3 regions of the Pantoea sp. E956-1 genome follow, and region 2 is predicted to be linked to each of the others. Evidence: riboswitches for the same ligand, from Rfam matches in the RefSeq annotation. Region 2 holds a riboswitch; each other region holds the start of a gene.

Region 1 (6,597 bases), on a different contig from region 2:
GAAACAGAGCATGAAGATCAGCGCGCCGGTCGGCAGCAGCTGACGTCGCAGCCATGGCCACTCCAGCAGACGAAAATGGTGCCAGCCGCGCAGGCCGAGCTGTGCCGCCAGCTGACGCTGTTCCGCCGGAATGCTCTCCAGCGCCTGCAGCATCAGGCGGGTCGCCAGCGGCAGGTTAAAGAAGACGTGCGCCAGCAAAATGCCCGACAGGCCGTAGGGAGAGAAGTGGTAATCAATCCCTGCCAGCTGGCACAGCTGCGCCAGCCAGCCGACACGACCATAGACGGTGAGCAGACCAAATACCGCCACCAGCACCGGCAGCACCAGGGTCATGGCGCACAGACGCAGCAGCAGCTGTCGGCCAGGGAAACGGCGTCGATAGAGGGCGCGCGCCAGCGGCACCGCTGGCACCAGCGACAACAGCGCGGAGAGCAGCGCCTGACCAAAAGAGAAGGCGATAACGTGATGCAGGTAATCATCCTGCAGCACACCGCGCCAGTCATTCTCTGGCGCGGCGCTCCAGAGTGCACCGAAGGCCAGCAGCGCCACGCTGGTTAACAGCAGCGTGGCGAGGGAACCGGGAATCAGCCAGCGCGGCATCAGCGGCTGACAGCGCGTTGCCACTGGCTAATCCAGCCCGAACGCTGGCTGGCAACCTCTTCCGGCGAGAACTGCAGAGCAGTTGAAGGCACGCTGAGCGCTGCGAAACCGGCAGGCAGCGGCGTGTCGATCACCGGGTACATCCAGTTACCGGTCGGGATAGTGCGCTGGAAGTCGGAGGACACCATAAACTTCATGAACTGCTGTGCCAGCGCCGGCTGTTTGCTGCTGGCTAACTGCGCGGCAACTTCAACCTGCAGATAGTGGCCCTCTGCAAACGGCGCGGCGGCATAGTTCTCTTTTTTCTCTTCGATGATGTGGTAAGCCGGTGAAGTGGTGTAGCTCAGCACCAGATCGCCTTCGCCCTTGAGGAACAGGCCATAGGCTTCACTCCAGCCTTTGGTCACCGTCACGGTTTTCTGCGCCAGCTTTTGCCACGCCTGCGGTGCCTGATCGCCATAGACTTTCTGCATCCACAACAGCAGGCCTAAGCCGGGAGTGCTGGTACGGGGATCTTCGTAGATCACCCGCCACTTCTCCGGGCTGTCGACCAGCTCTTTCAGGCTTTTTGGCGGATTCTTCAGCCGGGTTTTGTCATAGACAAACGCGAAGTAGCCATAATCAAACGGCACGAATGTGGTGTTGTGCCAGCCGCCGGGCAGTTTTAATGTCGAGGTATCGACCTGACTTTCGGCAAACAGACCGGTTTTCTGCGCCGCCTGTACCAGATTGTTATCCAGCCCCAGAACCAGATCGGCTTTGCTGTTTTTCCCTTCCATGCGCACGCGGTTCAGCAGCGACACGCCATCTTCCAGCGTGACGAATTTCAGCTCGCAGTTGCACTGCGCCTCGAAGGCTTTTTTAACCGCCGGGCCAGGGCCCCAGTCAGCGGAGAAGGAGTCGTAGGTGTAGACCGTGAGAACCGGCTTAGCCGCCAGAACGGGGGCGGAGAGTAACAGCAGCACTGGCAGAACTTTGTTTAACACTTTGCGCTCCTTCAGGAGAATAGGGGATGAGTCGCAAAGGATCTGAGCACACAGGCCTCCCAAATCCCTACGTCGGTATTAACCGAATCAGGTTCGACGGGTATCTCTCAGCTGCTTGCTGGTGGCAGGCGGCACCCCGTTGAGAACGTCACATTCTAGTCATTTCAGCGCCGGGGCGAAAGCCTCACAGCGCGGGTGGCGCGAACCAGGCGGATTTAAAATCAAACCAGCCCAGCGTATTCATCCGAACGCCGCGCATGCTGCGCTGACCTTCAAGCAGCAGCCAGTGGTGAAACAGCGGATGCAGACCGGCTTCTTCGACCAGCTGTTTGCTCCATTCGGCCAGCGGCAGCGTTTTCTCGCGCCAGCGGGCCGCATCGCTGTGCCAGTCGATCGGCAGACAGTGATGCAGCAACGGGATCTCATAAAGCTGCGCGAACAGAGAGTAATTCAGCGGCAGAGTAAAGTTCACGCTGCCCAGCCAGATGTCACTTTCCGCTTCGCCCTGATACCAGCTTTCGTAGCTGATTTCGCGGGTCTCCAGCGTGACGCCATATTCTGCCAGCAGCGGACGCAGCGCGTTAGCGATGCCTTCATGCTCCACGTGCTGGCTGTACCAGGTCAGCGTCAGGTGGGTTAAGCCGGGCGGTTTTTCCACTGGCGTCAGGTCGCGCCGGTGATGCCAGCGCGGCAGCAGGCCATACGCCGGAAACCAGTAGCGCTGGTAGCCAACACCGGCGTGATTGAGCAGGGCGATAGGATTAAACAGGTAACTGACCCAGCGCCGGACCGCCTCGTTGCGTCCCTGTTCTGAACGCTGGTCGAACAGCAGATAGTAGCAGCCCTCTTCAAGACGGCTCTCCTCCTGAATTTCATCGGCTCCGTCGCCCTGCAGACGGACACCGGCATAGACCAGCTCATCGCTGATGTCGGGCAGTACCCAGATAGAGACATCATCAATCAGGGCGCGAAAACCAAAGTAGTCATCAAACGCTTCGATCTTTAGCTGGCTCTCCTGATTGCGGATCACCCGGTAAGGACCGGTGCCTACCGGCTGGCGGGCAAAATCGTGCAGCGTCGGCCATTCGCGCGGCAGGATCATCGCACTGACGCTGCCTAACAGCCAGGGCAACCCTTCGTCGGGCTGGCTTAAGCGGATATCCAGCGTCCAGGGCGCGGGCGAGTCGATCTGCTCGATATGGGAAAAAAGCGGGTGGGGGCGCTGACGCTCCAGCGTGGCCAGCACATCCTCCATCTCCAGTTCTCTGCCGTGATGAAAGCGAATCGCCGGACGCAGAAAGAAGCGCCAGTGAAGCGGGGAAGTCTGCTGCCAGTGGTGCGCAATATCGGGCTCGATTTCCCCGTTTTCCTCATTTATCCGCGTCAGGCCGTTGAAAATCTGTCGCGCAATGTGGGTTTCAGAGCGCCGCAGTGGCGAGCCGGGCAGCAGGTTGAGCAGCGGACGATAGTAAAGGACACGCAGGATATGCTTGCCCTGGCGGAAACTGCGCCCCAGGTGCGCGCCGATCATCTGCCGCACCTGATTTTTATCCCCTACCAGCTGGACCAGCTGATCGATGCGATCCTGCTCCAGCAAATCCTCGGCACGCTGCTGCTGCAGGGCCAGTCCGGTATAGCAGAAGGTAAGCTGCGAGCGCTTGCCGCGTCCGGCTTCCGCCTGCCAGATCAGCCAGCCCGCGGCCTGCATCCGGTTGAGCAGATTGCGCATATGGCGGCGCGAGCAGTGCAGCAGGTCAGCCAGTTCGCTAAGGGTAATCTCCTGCGTTTGCCCCTGACAGCTCTGCCACAGGCGAATGAACTGCTGCTTCAGACGTGATGAGGACATAAAAGAGGAACTCCCGGTGAAAAGCGCTCTGTTTTTCTTGCCCTATTTTAAGAGCAAACTTTGCGTTATGGGAAGAGCGGGAGGCATTCAGCACTGAATGGCGTTCGACCCTGGCTTCGCTGTTCAGCGGAGTGCTTTTCTGAGTAGGGTGCATTTACACCGCCAGCAGATGATCTCTGCTGGCTTTTTTCATGTTGCGCGGTATCGTCTACCCTTCATTTTCCCCTCTGTTTGTTCTGTAAGGGATTTCGGTATGAAATCGCTGTTAACGCGGCAGCGCCGCATCAATCCGGTCTACCTCGCATTTATGGTCGCCTCGTTCATGCTGGGCATCGCGGGCGCGCTGCAGGCGCCGACGCTCAGCCTGTTTTTGACGCGCGAGGTGCAGGCGCGGCCGTTCTGGGTCGGACTGTTTTTCACCATCAATGCAGTGGCCGGTATCGTGGTGAGCATGCTGGTGGCAAAGCGCTCTGACAGCGTCGGCGATCGTCGTCATATCATTCTCTTCTGCTGTCTGATGGCGCTGGTCAATGCGCTGCTGTTTGCCTTTACCCGCCACTATCTGACCTTGCTGACGCTGGGCGTGCTGCTGTCGGCGCTGGCCAGCGTCTCGATGCCTCAGCTGTTTGCGCTGGCGCGGGAATATGCCGATCAGTCGGCGCGTGAAGCGGTGATGTTCAGTTCGGTGATGCGCGCGCAGCTGTCGCTGGCGTGGGTGATTGGGCCGCCGCTCTCCTTCGCGCTGGCGCTGAACTATGGCTTTGTCACTCTGTTTATGGTGGCTGCCGCGCTGTTTCTGAGCTGTATCCTGCTGGTCTGGTTCACCGTGCCGTCGGTGCCACGCTCGCAGCCCCTGATGCAAAGCGGCGGGCTGCCGTTAAGTGGCTGGCGCGATCGCGATGTGCGTTTGCTGTTCCTCGCCTCAGTCGCGATGTGGACCTGCAACACTATGTATATCATCGATATGCCGCTCTATATCAGCACCACGCTGGGGCTGCCTGAGAAGCTGGCCGGTCTGCTGATGGGAACGGCTGCGGGGCTGGAGATCCCGGTGATGCTGCTGGCCGGACATTACGCGCGCCGCATCGGCAAACGCCGGTTAATGCTGATCGCGGTGGCGGCTGGCGTACTGTTTTATCTGGGGCTGGTGCTGTTCAATTCCCGCACGTCGCTGATGGTGTTGCAGCTGTTTAACGCGGTATTTGTCGGGATTATTGCTGGCATAGGGATGCTATGGTTTCAGGATCTGATGCCGGGACGGCCCGGCGCGGCGACTACCATGTTCACCAACTCGATCTCGACCGGCATGATTCTGGCTGGGGTTATTCAGGGAACGCTCAGTGAGCGGCTGGGACATGAGGCTGTTTACTGGCTGGCATTCGGACTGGCAATCGTGGCGCTGGTGATGTCGGCGCGGGTGCGCGACGTATAAAGAAGAAGGGCGACCCGATGTCGCCCTCAGCGTGCTGACAAACCCAAACCCGAGTGAATCGGACCGCAACTGACAAGCTTTACACGCAGGGAACACGGGCAGAGGAGGAAAGCGTCCCGCGCCAGGGACGGCGCGGGCCGAGCGGCCAGGGATGGTTTAAGCGACTTTCCGATCTGACCGTGTTCCCTCCGCAGGCTCGGTCTTACAGCTGGGCCAGAGCAGACCTTGTCAGTAACATCAGGGCGACCCGATGTCGCCCTGCTTTAACTCAATCAGCGCAGGAAGGCGGGCTGATTCTGCTCATACTGCGAAATCGACGCTTCGTGCTGCAGCGTCAGGCCGATGCTGTCGAGGCCGTTAATCATGCAGTGGCGGCGGAAGCTGTCGAGCTCGAACGAATAGACTTTATCGCCTGCGGTGACCGTCTGCGCTTCCAGGTCTACCGTAAAGCTGATGCCCGGCTGGTCCGCAACCAGTCTGAACAGCTCATCCACTTCCTCTTCGCTTAACTTGACCGGCAGCAGCTGGTTGTTGAAGCTGTTGCCATAAAAGATATCCGCGAAGCTCGGCGCAATCACCACGTGAAAACCAAAATCGGTCAGTGCCCAGGGCGCATGCTCACGTGAAGAGCCGCAGCCAAAGTTTTCACGCGCCAGCAGGATGCTGGTGCCTTTGAACTCAGGCTTGTTCAGCACAAAGCCGGGCGTTGGCACGGTGCCCGCGTCATCTTCAAAGCGCCAGTCGTGGAAAAGATGCTGTCCGAAACCGGTGCGCGTAACCTTCTGCAAAAACTGCTTGGGAATGATCGCGTCCGTATCGACGTTCGCGGCATCCAGCGGCGCAACAATGCCGGTGTGCTGAGTAAATTTGTTCGCCATGACTTAAGCTCCTGTCGTCAGTTCACGGATGTCGGCAAAGTGGCCGGTTACGGCAGCCGCCGCGGCCATCGCCGGGCTGACCAGATGAGTACGTCCACCACGGCCCTGACGGCCTTCAAAGTTACGGTTGCTGGTTGACGCGCAACGCTCACCCGGATTCAGGCGGTCATTGTTCATCGCCAGACACATTGAGCAGCCTGGCAGACGCCATTCAAAGCCCGCTTCCAGGAAGATTTTGTCCAGACCTTCCGCTTCGGCCTGCGCTTTCACCGGGCCGGAACCTGGCACCACCATGGCGACCACGCCAGGTGCGACTTTGCGGCCCTTGGCGATGGCGGCGGCAGCACGCAGATCTTCGATGCGTGAGTTGGTGCAGGAGCCGATAAACACTTTATCAATCGCCACATCGGTCAGTTTGATGCCTGGCTGCAGGTTCATGTAGGCCAGGGCTTTTTCGGCTGAGGCGCGCTCAACCGGATCGGCGAATGAGGCCGGATTCGGGATCACCTGATCAACGGCAATAACCTGACCCGGATTGGTGCCCCAGGTGACCTGCGGTGCAATCTCTTCAGCATGCAGCGTTACCACCGCATCATATTTCGCGCCTTCGTCAGACTTCAGGGTGCGCCAGTAATCAACGGCCTGCTCCCATTTCTCACCCTGCGGCGAGAACTGACGACCTTTCAGATAGTTGAAGGTGGTTTCGTCCGGTGCCACCAGGCCTGCTTTCGCACCCATCTCAATTGCCATGTTGCACAGGGTCATACGACCTTCCATGCTCAGCGCCTGAATGGCCGGGCCGCAGAATTCGACCACATAGCCAGTGCCGCCTGCGCTGCCGGTTTTGCCGATGAT
Region 2 (6,597 bases):
CTGTCGGGCCAGAGAGCATCAGGCTCTCAGCGTTTGATAGCTTTCGTTAATCAGATTGATAACGTCTGCATATTAGATGTTGGCCCGAAAATTATGTAACCTGCATCACATATTTTAACGGAGGCCACCAGATGTCTATTATCAATACCAAAATCAAGCCGTTCAAAAACGCAGCATTCAAAAACGGCGAATTCATCGACGTAACCGAGAAAGACGTTGAAGGTAAATGGAGTGTGTTCTTCTTCTATCCAGCTGACTTCACCTTCGTCTGCCCGACCGAATTGGGCGACGTAGCTGACCATTATGAAGAGTTCCAGAAACTGGGCGTAGACATCTACTCCGTTTCTACCGACACCCACTTTACCCACAAAGCCTGGCACGGTTCTTCTGACACCATCGCGAAAATCCAGTACGCGATGATCGGTGACCCGACTGGCGCGCTGACCCGCAACTTCGAAATCATGCGTGAAGACGAAGGTCTGGCTGACCGTGGTACCTTTATCGTTGACCCGGAAGGCGTTATCCAGGCAATCGAAATCACCGCAGAAGGCATTGGCCGTGACGCCTCTGACCTGCTGCGTAAAGTGAAAGCGGCTCAGTACGTGGCTTCTCACCCAGGTGAAGTGTGCCCGGCTAAATGGAAAGAAGGTGATGCAACACTGGCTCCGTCTCTGGACCTGGTTGGCAAAATCTAATCCCGCTTCGCCCTTTCGACCATTCTCCAATCGGGTGCTGCGGCACCCGATTTTTTGACCAGGATATCACTATGCTCGACACAAATTTGAAAACCCAGCTCAAGGCTTACCTTGAGAAATTAACCAAACCTGTTGAGTTGATTGCCACGCTGGACGAAGGTGCAAAATCAACCGAGATCCGTGAACTGTTAGTTGATATCGCCGGTTTGTCTGACAAAGTCAGCTTCCGCGAAGAGAACGATCGTCAGGTGCGTAAGCCCTCATTTCTGATCACCAACCCAGGTTCGAACAGCGGCCCGCGTTTTGCCGGTTCACCTCTGGGTCACGAATTTACCTCACTGGTACTGGCACTGTTACAGACCGGTGGGCATCCGTCGAAAGAAGCACAGAGCCTGCTGGATCAGATTGCCGCGCTGGACGGCGACTTCCATTTCGAAACCTACTATTCACTCTCATGCCATAACTGCCCTGACGTCGTACAGGCGCTGAACCTGATGGCGGTGATTAACCCGCGCATCAGTCATACCGCTATCGACGGTGGCCTGTTCCAGAACGAGATTCAGGAACGTAACGTGATGGGCGTGCCAGCGGTTTACCTCAATGGTAAAGAGTTTGGTCAGGGGCGGATGAGCCTGGCAGAAATCGTCAGCAAAGTGGATACCAATGCGGATAAACGCGCGGCGGAAGAGCTGAACAAGCGTGACGCCTATGAAGTCCTGATTATCGGCAGCGGCCCGGCGGGCGCAGCGGCAGCCATCTACTCAGCACGTAAAGGTATCCGTACCGGCCTGCTGGGTGAGCGTTTTGGCGGCCAGGTGCTGGACACGGTTGATATCGAAAACTATATCTCCGTACCGAAAACTGAAGGGGCAAAACTGGCCGGTTCACTGCGCGCACACGTGGATGATTACAACGTGGACGTCATTGAAAGCCAGAGCGCCATCAAACTGATCCCGGCAGCGAAAGAGGGCGGAATGCACGCCATCGAAACCGCCTCTGGCGCAGTATTGAAATCACGCAGCATCATCCTGGCGACCGGCGCTCGCTGGCGTAACATGGGCGTGCCGGGTGAAGAAGAGTATCGCACCAAAGGCGTCACCTACTGCCCACACTGCGATGGCCCGCTGTTTAAAGGCAAACGCACGGCAGTGATCGGCGGCGGTAACTCCGGCGTGGAAGCGGCCATTGACCTGGCCGGTATCGTTGAACACGTTACGCTACTGGAGTTTGCCGGTGAGATGCGCGCTGATCAGGTGCTGCAGGATAAGCTGCGCAGCCTGAAGAACGTGGATGTGATCCTGAACGCCCAGACTACCGAAGTGAAAGGCGACGGCACCAAAGTCACCGGCCTGCACTATATCGACCGTACGACGCAGACCACTCATGAGCTGCCGCTCTCCGGTATCTTCGTTCAGATCGGTCTGCTGCCGAACACCCCATGGCTGGAAGGCGCGGTTGAGCGCAACAAAATGGGTGAGATCATCATCGATGGTAAATGCGAAACCAGCCTGAAAGGCGTGTTCGCCGCGGGCGACTGCACCACCGTACCGTACAAGCAGATCATCATCGCCAGCGGCGAGGGTGCTAAAGCCTCACTGAGCGCTTTTGACTATCTGATTCGTACCAAATCGGCTGAGTAACATTTAGTCAGCCAGACAATAGCCCTTCAGCACGTGTGCTGAGGGGCTTTTTTTTAATAGCCCGCCAGCGTCATCAGCATCATCCAGACTGGCGTTGTCACCGCCGCAAACACGGTAGAAAAAAGCATGCTCGCCGCCGCCGGGCCGGTAATGACATTAAACTTCTGCGACATCAGATAGACGTTAACCCCGACCGCCATCGATCCCAGCAGCACCACCACTTTACTCTCCAGCGGCGGCAAGTCGGTCAGCCACGCGATAGCCCATACCGTCATCGGTTGCAGCACCAGTTTCAGCAGGCAGATGGTATAGCTCTCTTTTAAGCCATCCCGCACCCGATAGTGCGCCAGGCTCATGCCCAGCGTCACCAGCGACAGGGGGGCGGCCAGTGAGGCCAGCATCTTTAACGGTTCCGCGGCCAGCAGCGGCAAGGGACGTTGCAGAAAGCTCCAGGCTGTACCGCTGAGAATACCGATGATCAGCGGATTCTTCAGCACGCCGAGCAGGGTGCGCCAGAGTCCTTCCAGCGAGAAGCTACCCTGCTTTGCCCACTCGACCGAAACGGTCAGTAAGGTCCAGAGGATCAGGCTGTTAAACACCAGCACCAGTGCGACCGGGGGCAGGGCTTCTGGCCCCAGCAGTACCGTGGCCACCGGGATCCCCAGCATCACGTTATTGGAAAAGATGCCGCCCAGCGCAAAAACCGACGCCGCTACGCCATCCAGATTAAACAGCCTTGTTGCCAGCAATCGCCCCACGATAAACACCAGCAGGCAACTGCCGAAAAAGGCCAGCAACAGGCGTGCATCCACCGGCGGACTTTGCGAGAAGGTGCTCATCACCCGAAACAGCATGCAGGGCAGGGCAACATTAAACACAAAGCGGTTCATCCCTTCGCTGATGCTGGAGGGCCATTTCCCCAGGCGCGTCAGGCAGTATCCCAGCAGGATCAGGATAAACAGCGGGGCTGACAGGTAAATTTGATGGCTCAAGCTTTCAAACAGCTGTGACATAGAGAGAGTCTGGTCAGACGATGATTAGTTACCAGACTAACAAATTGCTAACTAACTGTTAACTTTAACTGCGTCGGGAATGACCGTTGCCGGGACGTTAATCTAACCAGCGGCGCGCCTGCCGATCGCTGATGTCGCGATAATAGACCCGGTGAATAATTTCGCCACAGCCTGTGCAGCGGGCGGAAATATAGGTGGAGAGATACTGTCTGCCATTGGGTGCTATGGCACCCTTGCGTTCAATATGAATATCCTGCCATCGATGGCGGTGTGGAATAAGCGCTAAAAATCGCATCATACATCCCGAATAGTATGAAGTTCCGCTTCAGGAATTTCTAACTCCATGAAATAAATTGTTTTTTACGATGATGCTACAAGCAGGTTAATTATTATGGGGAAACCAGAGTCTCTGCGGGAAATATTACCCGTCCGGGCAATAAGCGGAGCTACCTATAAAGAGGTACCTCGTTAACCCGCAGCATTAAGCCTTTTTTTGCACCCTCAGGCGTTGATCGGGATCATGTGAATTGTTTCAGCTCTGATTATTTCCCAGGCGGGAGTCGCTTGCTTTCGCTGCGCGGCTTGCCTATGCTGCAAGCCGTAACACGACTCGGGGTGCCGCTTTCCGTCAGGAGAGGGCTGAGAAAAACCCGCTGACCTGAACTGGATAATGCCAGCGTAGGGAAGTCTGATGCCTGACCGCATTCGCCTTCTTGTTCGCCGGTTGGGAGCTACGATGACACATCAATCTCAACACCTTTCTGCCGCGCATTTCGCGCCCATTCTGCACGCTTTTCGCCGCCAGTCACCGCTGGTGCACTGTATGACCAATGACGTGGTCCAGAACTTCACCGCCAACGTGTTGCTGGCACTCCATTCCTCACCGGCGATGGTGATCGATGCCGTTGAGGCCGCCCAGTTCAGTCGCATGGCCGATGCACTGTTGATAAACGTGGGCACCTTAACCCGCGAGCGCCAGCAGGCGATGCAGGCTGCCGTGACCGCGGCTAATCAGGCGGGCACGCCCTGGACACTCGATCCGGTTGCCGTCGGCGCACTGACGCTGCGCAGTGACTTCTGCCAGCAATTGTTAAGCCAGCAACCGGCGGTGATTCGGGGAAATGCGTCAGAGATTCTGGCGCTGGCACAACAGGCCAGCGGCGGGCGCGGTGTCGACACGCTGCATCAGGCGGATGCAGCACTCGATGCGGCCCAACAACTCGCGGAAACCTGGAGCACGCTGGTGGTCGTCACCGGTGAAGTGGACTACGCCACCGATGGTCAGCGACGCCTTGCTGTACAAGGTGGAAACCCGTTAATGACACGGGTAGTCGGGACCGGCTGCGCCCTCTCGGCAGTGGTGGCGGGGTTCAGCTCTCTGCCGGGCGATCGGCTGATGAATGTCGCGGCCGCCTGTCAGGTGATGGCGCGAGCGGGTGAAAAGGCGGCGGCGCAGGCTGCCGGCCCCGGCAGCTTTGCCACAGCGTTTATTGATGCACTCTGGACGCTGGAGGAGAAATCATGAAGCGCATTAATGCTCTGACGATTGCCGGAACCGATCCCAGCGGCGGCGCAGGGATTCAGGCCGATCTCAAGACCTTTTCCGCCCTTGGGGCCTATGGCACCAGTGTCATCACCGCGCTGGTGGCACAGAACACCTGCGGCGTGCAGTCGGTTTATCGCATTACGCCTGACTTTGTTGCCGCCCAGCTTGATTCAGTGCTCAGTGATGTGCGCATCGACAGCGCAAAAATTGGCATGCTGTCTGAAACGGCTATCGTGGAGCAGGTTGCTGAACGGCTGAGCAATGCGGATATCCCGTTTATCGTGCTGGACACGGTCATGGTCGCGAAAAGTGGTGATGCGCTGCTCTCGCCAGACGCCATAGCCAGTGTACGGGAGCTGTTATTGCCGCAGGTCTCGCTGATCACACCTAATCTGCCGGAAGCGGCGGCGTTGCTGGACTGCGCCATTGCGGCAGATGAGGCGGAGATGCGCGAGCAGGGACGGGCATTGCTGGCACTGGGTTGTCAGGCCGTGCTGATGAAGGGCGGTCACCTTGCGGCCGCGGAGAGCCCGGACTGGCTGATCACGCACTCAGCAGAGCAGCGATTCAGTACGCCGCGCGTGAATACCCGTCATACGCATGGCACCGGCTGTACGCTGTCGGCAGCCTTAGCCGCGCTGCGACCGCGTCATACTGACTGGGCAGAGACGATTGGAGAAGCCAAAAACTGGTTACAGCAGGCGCTGCTGCAGGCGGATTCGCTGGAGGTCGGGAAAGGTATCGGACCGGTTCACCATTTTCATCAATGGTGGTAATGACGAAGGCCCGCCTCGACCTGGTCATCGGGCGGAGCGGGCGGCTTCAGGTTCAGGGTGCTTCAAACCAGGCGCTGTTACGCTCGGCAATCGGGGTGATAGAGAAGATCATCTCCTGCAGATGACGGCGCATCGCCGCTTCGGCTGCATCGGCGTCATGACGCTTCAGCGCGGCAAAAATCTCTTCATGCTGCTCAATCAGCTTGTCCGGTGGAGAGACTTCACTCAGCGTCAGAAACCGCACCCGGTCCATGGCCGCTTTGATGTTCTCCACCGTTTCCCAGGCCAGCTTACAGTCAATGCTTTCAGCAATCAGGCGATGAAACTCATCGTCCAGAGTGAGAAAAGCCTGGCTGTCATGCCGTTCAGCGGCCATGCGCTGCAGTTGCAGGTTATGCTCCAGCGCCATCAGGGCCGGATCATCAATCTCCAGTGCCGCACGGCGAACCACCGACACCTCAACGGCCTCCCGGATAAAACGGCCATCCGCCACCCGCTTAGCGGAGATTTTGCGCACGAAAGTGCCACGCTGCGGCAATACCTGTACCAGTCCGGCTTCGGCCAGCTTGATGAACGCTTCGCGCACCGGCTGGCGTGAGACGTTGAAGCGCGCGGAGACCTCTTTTTCCGAGAGCAGCGAGCCCGGCTGAATTGCGCAGGTGACGATATCTTTGCGCAGATACCGGTAAATCTGCTGATTTACCGGTTCGCTGGTAGTAATGGTATAGGCGATCGACATGCAGCAATATCCATATTACGGCTGACAGGGGCCAGCGCGATGGGAAAGTGTCAGTCTAATCAGCGCGCTGCGTCTGCGCCAGCGCTTTGTCACCAGGCTGTTATGCCTGGCGCATACACTGTTGCACCGTCGCCCGCGCGCCCTGCGTCGTCAGCTGCTGGTAATGTGTCGTCAGTCGGGCAACCAGA
Region 3 (6,597 bases), on a different contig from region 2:
GCCTGGGCGCGTGTCGCTTTGTATTCCGGCAAATAGCGCCCGGCTTGTCGCATCATCCAGACCGGTGTGACATCAACCGGCTGGCGTAACAGGGCACGCAAATAACGATCGTTCTTCAGTTCACTCATCTCAACACTCTCTCTATAACAGGCGTGTAGTGTAGCACTTTCACACTTCGGCGCGGCACAGGGCGACGGTATCTTCAATCAGGCGGCGCGCCACGGTGCCTGGCGGCGGCAGCAGAGGCAGGTCATCAAACCGGAACCAGGCCGCATCCAGCAGCTCTTTACCGTCGTGCTGCAGATCGCCGCTGTCATACTCCGCCATAAAGGCTGTCATCAGCGATTGCGGGAAGGGCCACGGCTGGGAGGTAACATAACGGACGTTTTTGACGCGAATATTGCTCTCTTCCATTACTTCGCGGGCAACGGCCTGCTCCAGCGTCTCGCCAACTTCCACAAAACCTGCCAGTACGGTGTAGATCTTGTTGCGATGGCGGGCATGATTCGCCAGCAGAATTTGATCGCCGCGACGGATAGCCACAATGATGCAGGGCGCGATCTGTGGATAGTAACGTTCACGGCAATGGCTGCAAAGACAGGCAAATTCATGCTTGCTGTGATGCATTTCATGGCCGCAATAGCCGCACCAGCGATGAGAACGGTAGAATTCCGCCAGTTGCACACCGCGACCCACCAGCTGAAACAGCGCCACATCCTGATCGATCAGCTGTCGTACAGAGAACATATCGGCAGAGCGCGGCTCACAAATCAGCCAGACTTTTTCGCCCTGCCACTCACCGATGGTCCGGGCTTTACTGCCGGTCAAACCAAATTTTTCGGCGCTTCCGTGGGGTAAATCACCTTGTGGCAACCAAAGTTTCTGTTCATGGCTGACAATCCACCATCCAGCGTCTACGCTTGAGATTTCGCATTGCATTTATTTCGTCATCCTTAGCGTCAAATCGCACGCTGAAGTCCTGATGTTAAGTGTGTAGATAAACAACTATAACTCACATGGAGTTAGATATGCTTAACCAGTTAGACGTCCTGGCTGAACGCGTAGGTGGCAGTAATGAACTGGTCGATTCGTGGCTTGAAGCCCGTCGTCAGCTACTGGTGACCTATTATCACCTGGTCGGACTTAAACCTAACAAAGAGGCGCTAACGCGTCTGGATGAGCAGGCTCTGGACAACTTCTGTCACGGCCTGGTCGATTATCTTTCTGCGGGTCATTTTAGTATCTATGAGCGCGTCATCAGTGAAATGAGCGGCGACAGCCCGCTGATTGCCGCCGCGCAGATCTATCCACCGCTGGAAGCCAATACTGAGCGTCTGATGCAGCTGTATGACGGTCATCTGCAGCAGGCGATCGATGACGAAAACTGCATGACCTTTCAGCAGGCGCTCTCCGAAGTGGGCGAAGTGCTGGAAGCACGCTTTACGCTGGAAGATAAGCTGATCCAGCTGGCATGGGATAACCAGCTTGCCCCCCCGCCGGTTGCCAATGACAGCCATATCGCGCGTCCGGCTTAAGGGTCATCGCTGGCAAAGGGGTTGAGATTATCCCTTAGCCCTTTTATGCTGAACAGGTTCTGAGGAGCGCGCTCCAAAGAACCTTTTTTATTTTTGCTTTGAAATATAAGGTTTTTACACCTGACTCTGTTATCAGAGGCCAGCGTAAAAACAGCTTCTTGTCGGAGTGCCCAGTTGGGCTGAGACCGTTAATTCGGGATCCGCGGAACCTGATCAGGTTAGAACCTGCGAAGGGAACAAGAGTAAAACTTCTCTGTATGCCAGCATGCTTACGCTGTCTATACGGTTACTCCTTCCGAACTCCGGACAAGCATCGTTCCCCCTTAACAGGAAGATTGCTATGTCTGACCAAAAGACAACCCGTCGTGAACAGCGTGCCCAGGCGCAGGAATTTATCGATTCCCTGCAAAGCGGCAGTGCATTTCCCCAGTCCCGCCGCATCTGGATTACCGGCAGCCGCGAGGATATTCGCGTTCCCATGCGTGAAATCGTGCTAAGCCCGACCCATATCGGCGGCAGCAAAGAACAGCCTCTCTATGAGCAAAACGAAGCGGTACCGGTCTATGACACGGCAGGTGCCTATGGCGATCCCGCGGCACAGATCGATGTTCATCGTGGTCTGGAAAAGCTGCGCGCCCGCTGGATTGCTGAGCGCGACGATAGCGAATTTCTCGAACAGAACAGCTCGGGCTATACCCAGCAGCGGCTGGCTGACGAAGGGCTGGATCAGCTGCGCTTCGATCAACTCCCGACACCGCGCCGTGCCCGCACAGGCTGCCGCGTCACGCAATTGCACTATGCCCGCCAGGGGATCATCACTCCGGAGATGGAATTTATCGCCCTGCGGGAAAACATGGGCCGTGAGCGAATCCACAGTGAGGTATTGCTGCAACAGCATCCCGGCCACAGTTTTGGCGCACATCTGCCAGCCAGTATCACGCCCGAGTTTGTGCGTCAGGAGGTCGCTGCCGGGCGCGCCATCATCCCTGCCAATATCAATCATCCTGAATCGGAGCCGATGATCATTGGCCGCAACTTTCTGGTTAAGGTCAACGCCAACATCGGTAACTCGGCGGTGACCTCTTCTATTGAGGAAGAGGTGGAAAAACTGGTGTGGTCGACTCGCTGGGGTGCCGATACGGTGATGGATCTCTCTACCGGTCGTTATATTCATGAAACGCGCGAATGGATTTTGCGAAACAGCCCGGTGCCAATCGGTACAGTGCCGATTTACCAGGCGCTGGAAAAAGTGAATGGCGTGGCCGAGGCGCTGAACTGGGAAATATTCCGCGATACGCTGCTTGAGCAGGCGGAACAGGGTGTCGATTACTTCACTATCCACGCTGGCGTGCTGCTGCGTTATGTCCCGATGACGGCGAAACGTCTGACCGGGATTGTATCGCGGGGTGGATCTATCATGGCGAAATGGTGCCTGTCGCATCATCAGGAGAGCTTCCTGTACCAGCACTTCCGGGAGATTTGTGAAATCTGCGCCGCTTATGATGTCTCCCTGTCGCTGGGCGATGGCCTGCGTCCGGGTTCCATTCAGGATGCCAACGATGAGGCGCAGTTTGCCGAACTGCGTACCCTGGGCGAACTGACCCGTATTGCCTGGGAATATGACGTTCAGGTCATGATTGAAGGCCCGGGGCACGTCCCGATGCATATGATCCGCCGCAACATGACCGAACAGCTCGACCTGTGCGATGAAGCCCCCTTTTACACTCTTGGCCCGCTGACCACCGACATCGCGCCCGGCTATGATCATTTCACCTCAGGTATCGGTGCTGCCATGATTGGCTGGTTTGGTTGCGCCATGTTGTGTTACGTCACGCCCAAAGAGCATCTGGGTCTGCCGAACAAAGAGGATGTGAAGCAGGGATTGATCACCTACAAAATCGCGGCGCATGCCGCCGATCTGGCGAAAGGCCATCCGGGAGCGCAGATCCGTGATAACGCTATGTCCAAAGCGCGCTTTGAATTCCGCTGGGAAGATCAGTTTAATCTGGCGCTGGATCCTCATACGGCGCGGGCAATGCATGACGAGACCCTTCCGCAGGAGTCGGGCAAAGTGGCCCATTTTTGCTCGATGTGCGGGCCTAAGTTCTGCTCAATGAAAATTTCCCAGGAGGTGCGTGAGTTTGCTGCACGTCAGGATACACGCGCCGAGCCCGTTGAAGTGGGCATGGCGCAAATGTCAGACCGTTTTCGTCGTCGCGGCGGTGAGCTTTATCACTCCGCCGATGCCACTAAGGAGGAGTAACGATGCCCGCATTTCCCGCTACCGCCCCACGCCTGGGGCTTTATCCGGTGGTTGATAGCCCGGAGTGGATTGAACGCCTGCTGGAGATAGGCGTTCGCACACTGCAGTTGCGCATAAAAGACCAGCCTGATGAGGTCGCCGAGCCCGCCATCGCTCAGGCGATTGCGCTGGGTAAACACTATGACGCGCGCCTGTTTATCAATGACTACTGGCAGCTGGCGATAAAACATCAGGCTTATGGCGTGCATCTGGGTCAGGAGGATCTCGATGTCGCCGATCTTGCCCGTATTCATCAGGCAGGATTGCGTCTGGGACTCTCCACCCATGATGATGCTGAACTGGATCGCGCACTGGCAATCCAGCCCTCTTACATCGCACTTGGACATATTTTCCCGACGCAGACTAAAGAGATGCCTTCTGCGCCTCAGGGTATTGAGCAGCTGAAGCGGCATCTGACACGCCTGACGCATATTCCCACCGTGGCGATTGGCGGTATATCGATTGCACGCGCACCTGACGTGCTGGCAACCGGCGTAGGGAGTATTGCGGTGGTGAGTGCGATTACCCAGGCAGATGACTGGCGTGAAGCAACGCGTACCCTTCTGTCGCTGGCAGAGCCTCACACATAAGGATTTGTGGAACCTGTCGCGCATAGCGGCAGCAAAACCGGTCAACGCCAGCGTTCTTCCGGGAAAGCGGCGCGCAAAAGCGTATGTTGCCGCTGGCGTGCTTTGATCCAACACCTTAACGTGGCCTCCGTCAGGTTAAGGTTATCTGACCAGGGCCGGTTCCCTCCTCTTGCCGGCCCTGCTTTTTCTTTCCGCTATGCGAGAGTTGAAGCTGAAATCTGCGTTTCATGCTGGCACGAGAGCATAGCGCGTTCGACGGCTGCACCCACCAGCGCCAGCGCCTGTTCAGTCTGCTCGTTGATCGGCAGCCCGTAGTTTAAGCGCAGACAGTTACGGTATTTACCCGAGGCCGAAAAGAGTGAGCCTACGGCTATCTGAATTTTTGATTCGCGCAATTCGCGGTTAAGACGGACCGCATCAAATGCTTCGGGTAATTCTATCCACATCAGAAAACCGCCCTGAGGACGGGAAACGCAGATGCCGCAGGGAAAATAGTGGCGCACCCAGCAGCTAAAGGTTTCATAATTACGATGATAGATTTGCCGCATCCGGCGCAGATGGGGCTGATAATGGCCCTGGCGTATAAACTCGGAAACCGCATACTGAGGCTGTGTGGCAGTGGAACCTGTGACGATATATTTCATGTGCAGTACACGGTCGCGATAGCGGCCGGGTGCAACCCAGCCGACGCGCAAACCTGGTGCCAGCGTTTTGGAAAAGGAGCTGCACAGCAGAACCCGACCATCGAGATCCAGCGCTTTAATGGTGGTTGGGCGGGGATATTCCCAGGCTAACTCACCATAAACATCATCTTCAATGACCGCCGCGTCAAATCGCTGCGCCAGTGCCAGCAATGCCCGCTTACGCGGCTCAGGCATGATAAATCCCAGCGGATTATTACAGTTCGGCACAACAACGACTGCTTTAATCGGCCATTGATCAAACGCCAGTTCCAGCGCTTCCAGGCTGATGCCGGTTACCGCATCGGTCGGGATCTCAATGGCACGAATGCCAAATCCGCGCAGGGTTTGCATGATGCCGTGAAACGAAGGCGACTCAACGGCAATGATATCGCCCGGTTCGCAGACCGCGCGCACGGCTACCGATAACGCTTCATGGCAGCCGGTGGTAATAACGATATCATCGGCGGTGAGCTGACAACCGCTATCTATCGCCAGCCGTGCAACCTGTTGCCGCAGCGCGAGAACACCATAGAGGTTGTCATAATTGAGCAGCGCGATGTCCTGCTTCTGTGCCTGTCGGCTGAAGGCTTTCCACAGCGGCTTAAGCGTCGGCTGGGTCAGATCCGGCATGCCGCTGCCAAGTTGCAACACATCATCTTCCAGACGGCTGTTAATTAGCTCCAGCACTGCATCCCACTGCGTTACTTCAACCGGACGCTGTGCGGGACGGGTCAGGGCAGGCATCGGCGGCGTCGCTTTGCGCGAAGCGACAAAATAGCCGGAGCGCGACTGCGGCGTAATCATCTGCTTCTCTTCCAGCAGATGATAAGCCTGCTGTACGGTACTGATACTGACGCCATGTTCGGTACTCAGACTGCGTACCGAGGGCAGGCGCTCACCGCTGCGATATAAACCTTGTTCGATACGCTGAGCCAGTAGCGTGGCCAGATGTTCATATCGCGTCATTGTATTTCCTCTGACTCAAAATCTGAGCATTAACCGGTACAGTTATGCCTCTTTTTTACCATTCAGATCGCCATTTCCGCAATCTGTATGTTAAATAAAGGTTATTTTTGCGTCTGTATCATACAGAGCGATCCACTGAAAATAGTCCTCAGACAATTCACTGAGGGCACTATCATGGGATACGACGAGAATCGCGCAGCTAAACCGTTTACAGGCACGCCTTACCAGCTGGTTCGCTATCTTTGGCGCAGTTATAAACGCTGGCAGCTGAGGCGTGAGACGCGCATCATTCTGTCGAAGCTGAGTGACAGTCAGCTGAAAGACATTGGCCTTGGCCGCAACGACTGGAATGCCTGAATCAGAGACAAAAAAAAACCCTGCCGAGGCAGGGTTTTTATCAGGCAAAGGACGATTAATCGTCTTTGTTGCCGCCAAGACCGGCGTTCAACAGTTCAGCCAGGCTGGCTGAGGCTTCATCCGCAGTAACCTGCGGTGCAACCGGAACTTCACCTGCCGCTTTG

What was found. A riboswitch is a leader RNA that binds a small molecule or an ion and turns the genes downstream of it on or off. The one in region 2 is predicted to bind thiamine pyrophosphate.
Region 1: another riboswitch for thiamine pyrophosphate. It lies ahead of thiB (thiamine ABC transporter substrate binding subunit); the one in region 2 lies ahead of thiM (hydroxyethylthiazole kinase).
Region 3: another riboswitch for thiamine pyrophosphate. It lies ahead of thiC (phosphomethylpyrimidine synthase ThiC); the one in region 2 lies ahead of thiM (hydroxyethylthiazole kinase).

Annotation. Positions count from the first base shown of each region.
Region 1 covers NZ_CEUYZP010000008.1:141,862-148,458, reverse strand. Annotated here, with positions in the region: gene thiP (thiamine/thiamine pyrophosphate ABC transporter permease ThiP) at 1-624, opposite strand, end outside; gene thiB (thiamine ABC transporter substrate binding subunit) at 600-1,586, opposite strand; TPP riboswitch at 1,633-1,735, opposite strand; gene sgrR (HTH-type transcriptional regulator SgrR) at 1,771-3,432, opposite strand; gene AC0T7J_RS18445 (MFS transporter) at 3,686-4,864, shown strand; gene leuD (3-isopropylmalate dehydratase small subunit) at 5,137-5,742, opposite strand; gene leuC (3-isopropylmalate dehydratase large subunit) at 5,746-6,597, opposite strand, start outside.
Region 2 covers NZ_CEUYZP010000001.1:1,015,263-1,021,859, reverse strand. Annotated here, with positions in the region: gene ahpC (alkyl hydroperoxide reductase subunit C) at 132-695, shown strand; gene ahpF (alkyl hydroperoxide reductase subunit F) at 767-2,335, shown strand; gene AC0T7J_RS05020 (AEC family transporter) at 2,389-3,348, opposite strand; gene AC0T7J_RS05015 (hypothetical protein) at 3,446-3,643, opposite strand; TPP riboswitch at 3,950-4,050, shown strand; gene thiM (hydroxyethylthiazole kinase) at 4,085-4,873, shown strand; gene thiD (bifunctional hydroxymethylpyrimidine kinase/phosphomethylpyrimidine kinase) at 4,870-5,670, shown strand; gene AC0T7J_RS05000 (GntR family transcriptional regulator) at 5,723-6,409, opposite strand; gene AC0T7J_RS04995 (mannitol dehydrogenase family protein) at 6,510-6,597, opposite strand, start outside.
Region 3 covers NZ_CEUYZP010000017.1:6,851-13,447, forward strand. Annotated here, with positions in the region: gene hemE (uroporphyrinogen decarboxylase) at 1-128, opposite strand, end outside; gene nudC (NAD(+) diphosphatase) at 169-939, opposite strand; gene rsd (sigma D regulator) at 1,029-1,535, shown strand; TPP riboswitch at 1,688-1,788, shown strand; gene thiC (phosphomethylpyrimidine synthase ThiC) at 1,876-3,798, shown strand; gene thiE (thiamine phosphate synthase) at 3,801-4,427, shown strand; gene AC0T7J_RS24640 (aminotransferase-like domain-containing protein) at 4,622-6,076, opposite strand; gene AC0T7J_RS24645 (DUF1127 domain-containing protein) at 6,251-6,433, shown strand; gene rpoC (DNA-directed RNA polymerase subunit beta') at 6,489-6,597, opposite strand, start outside.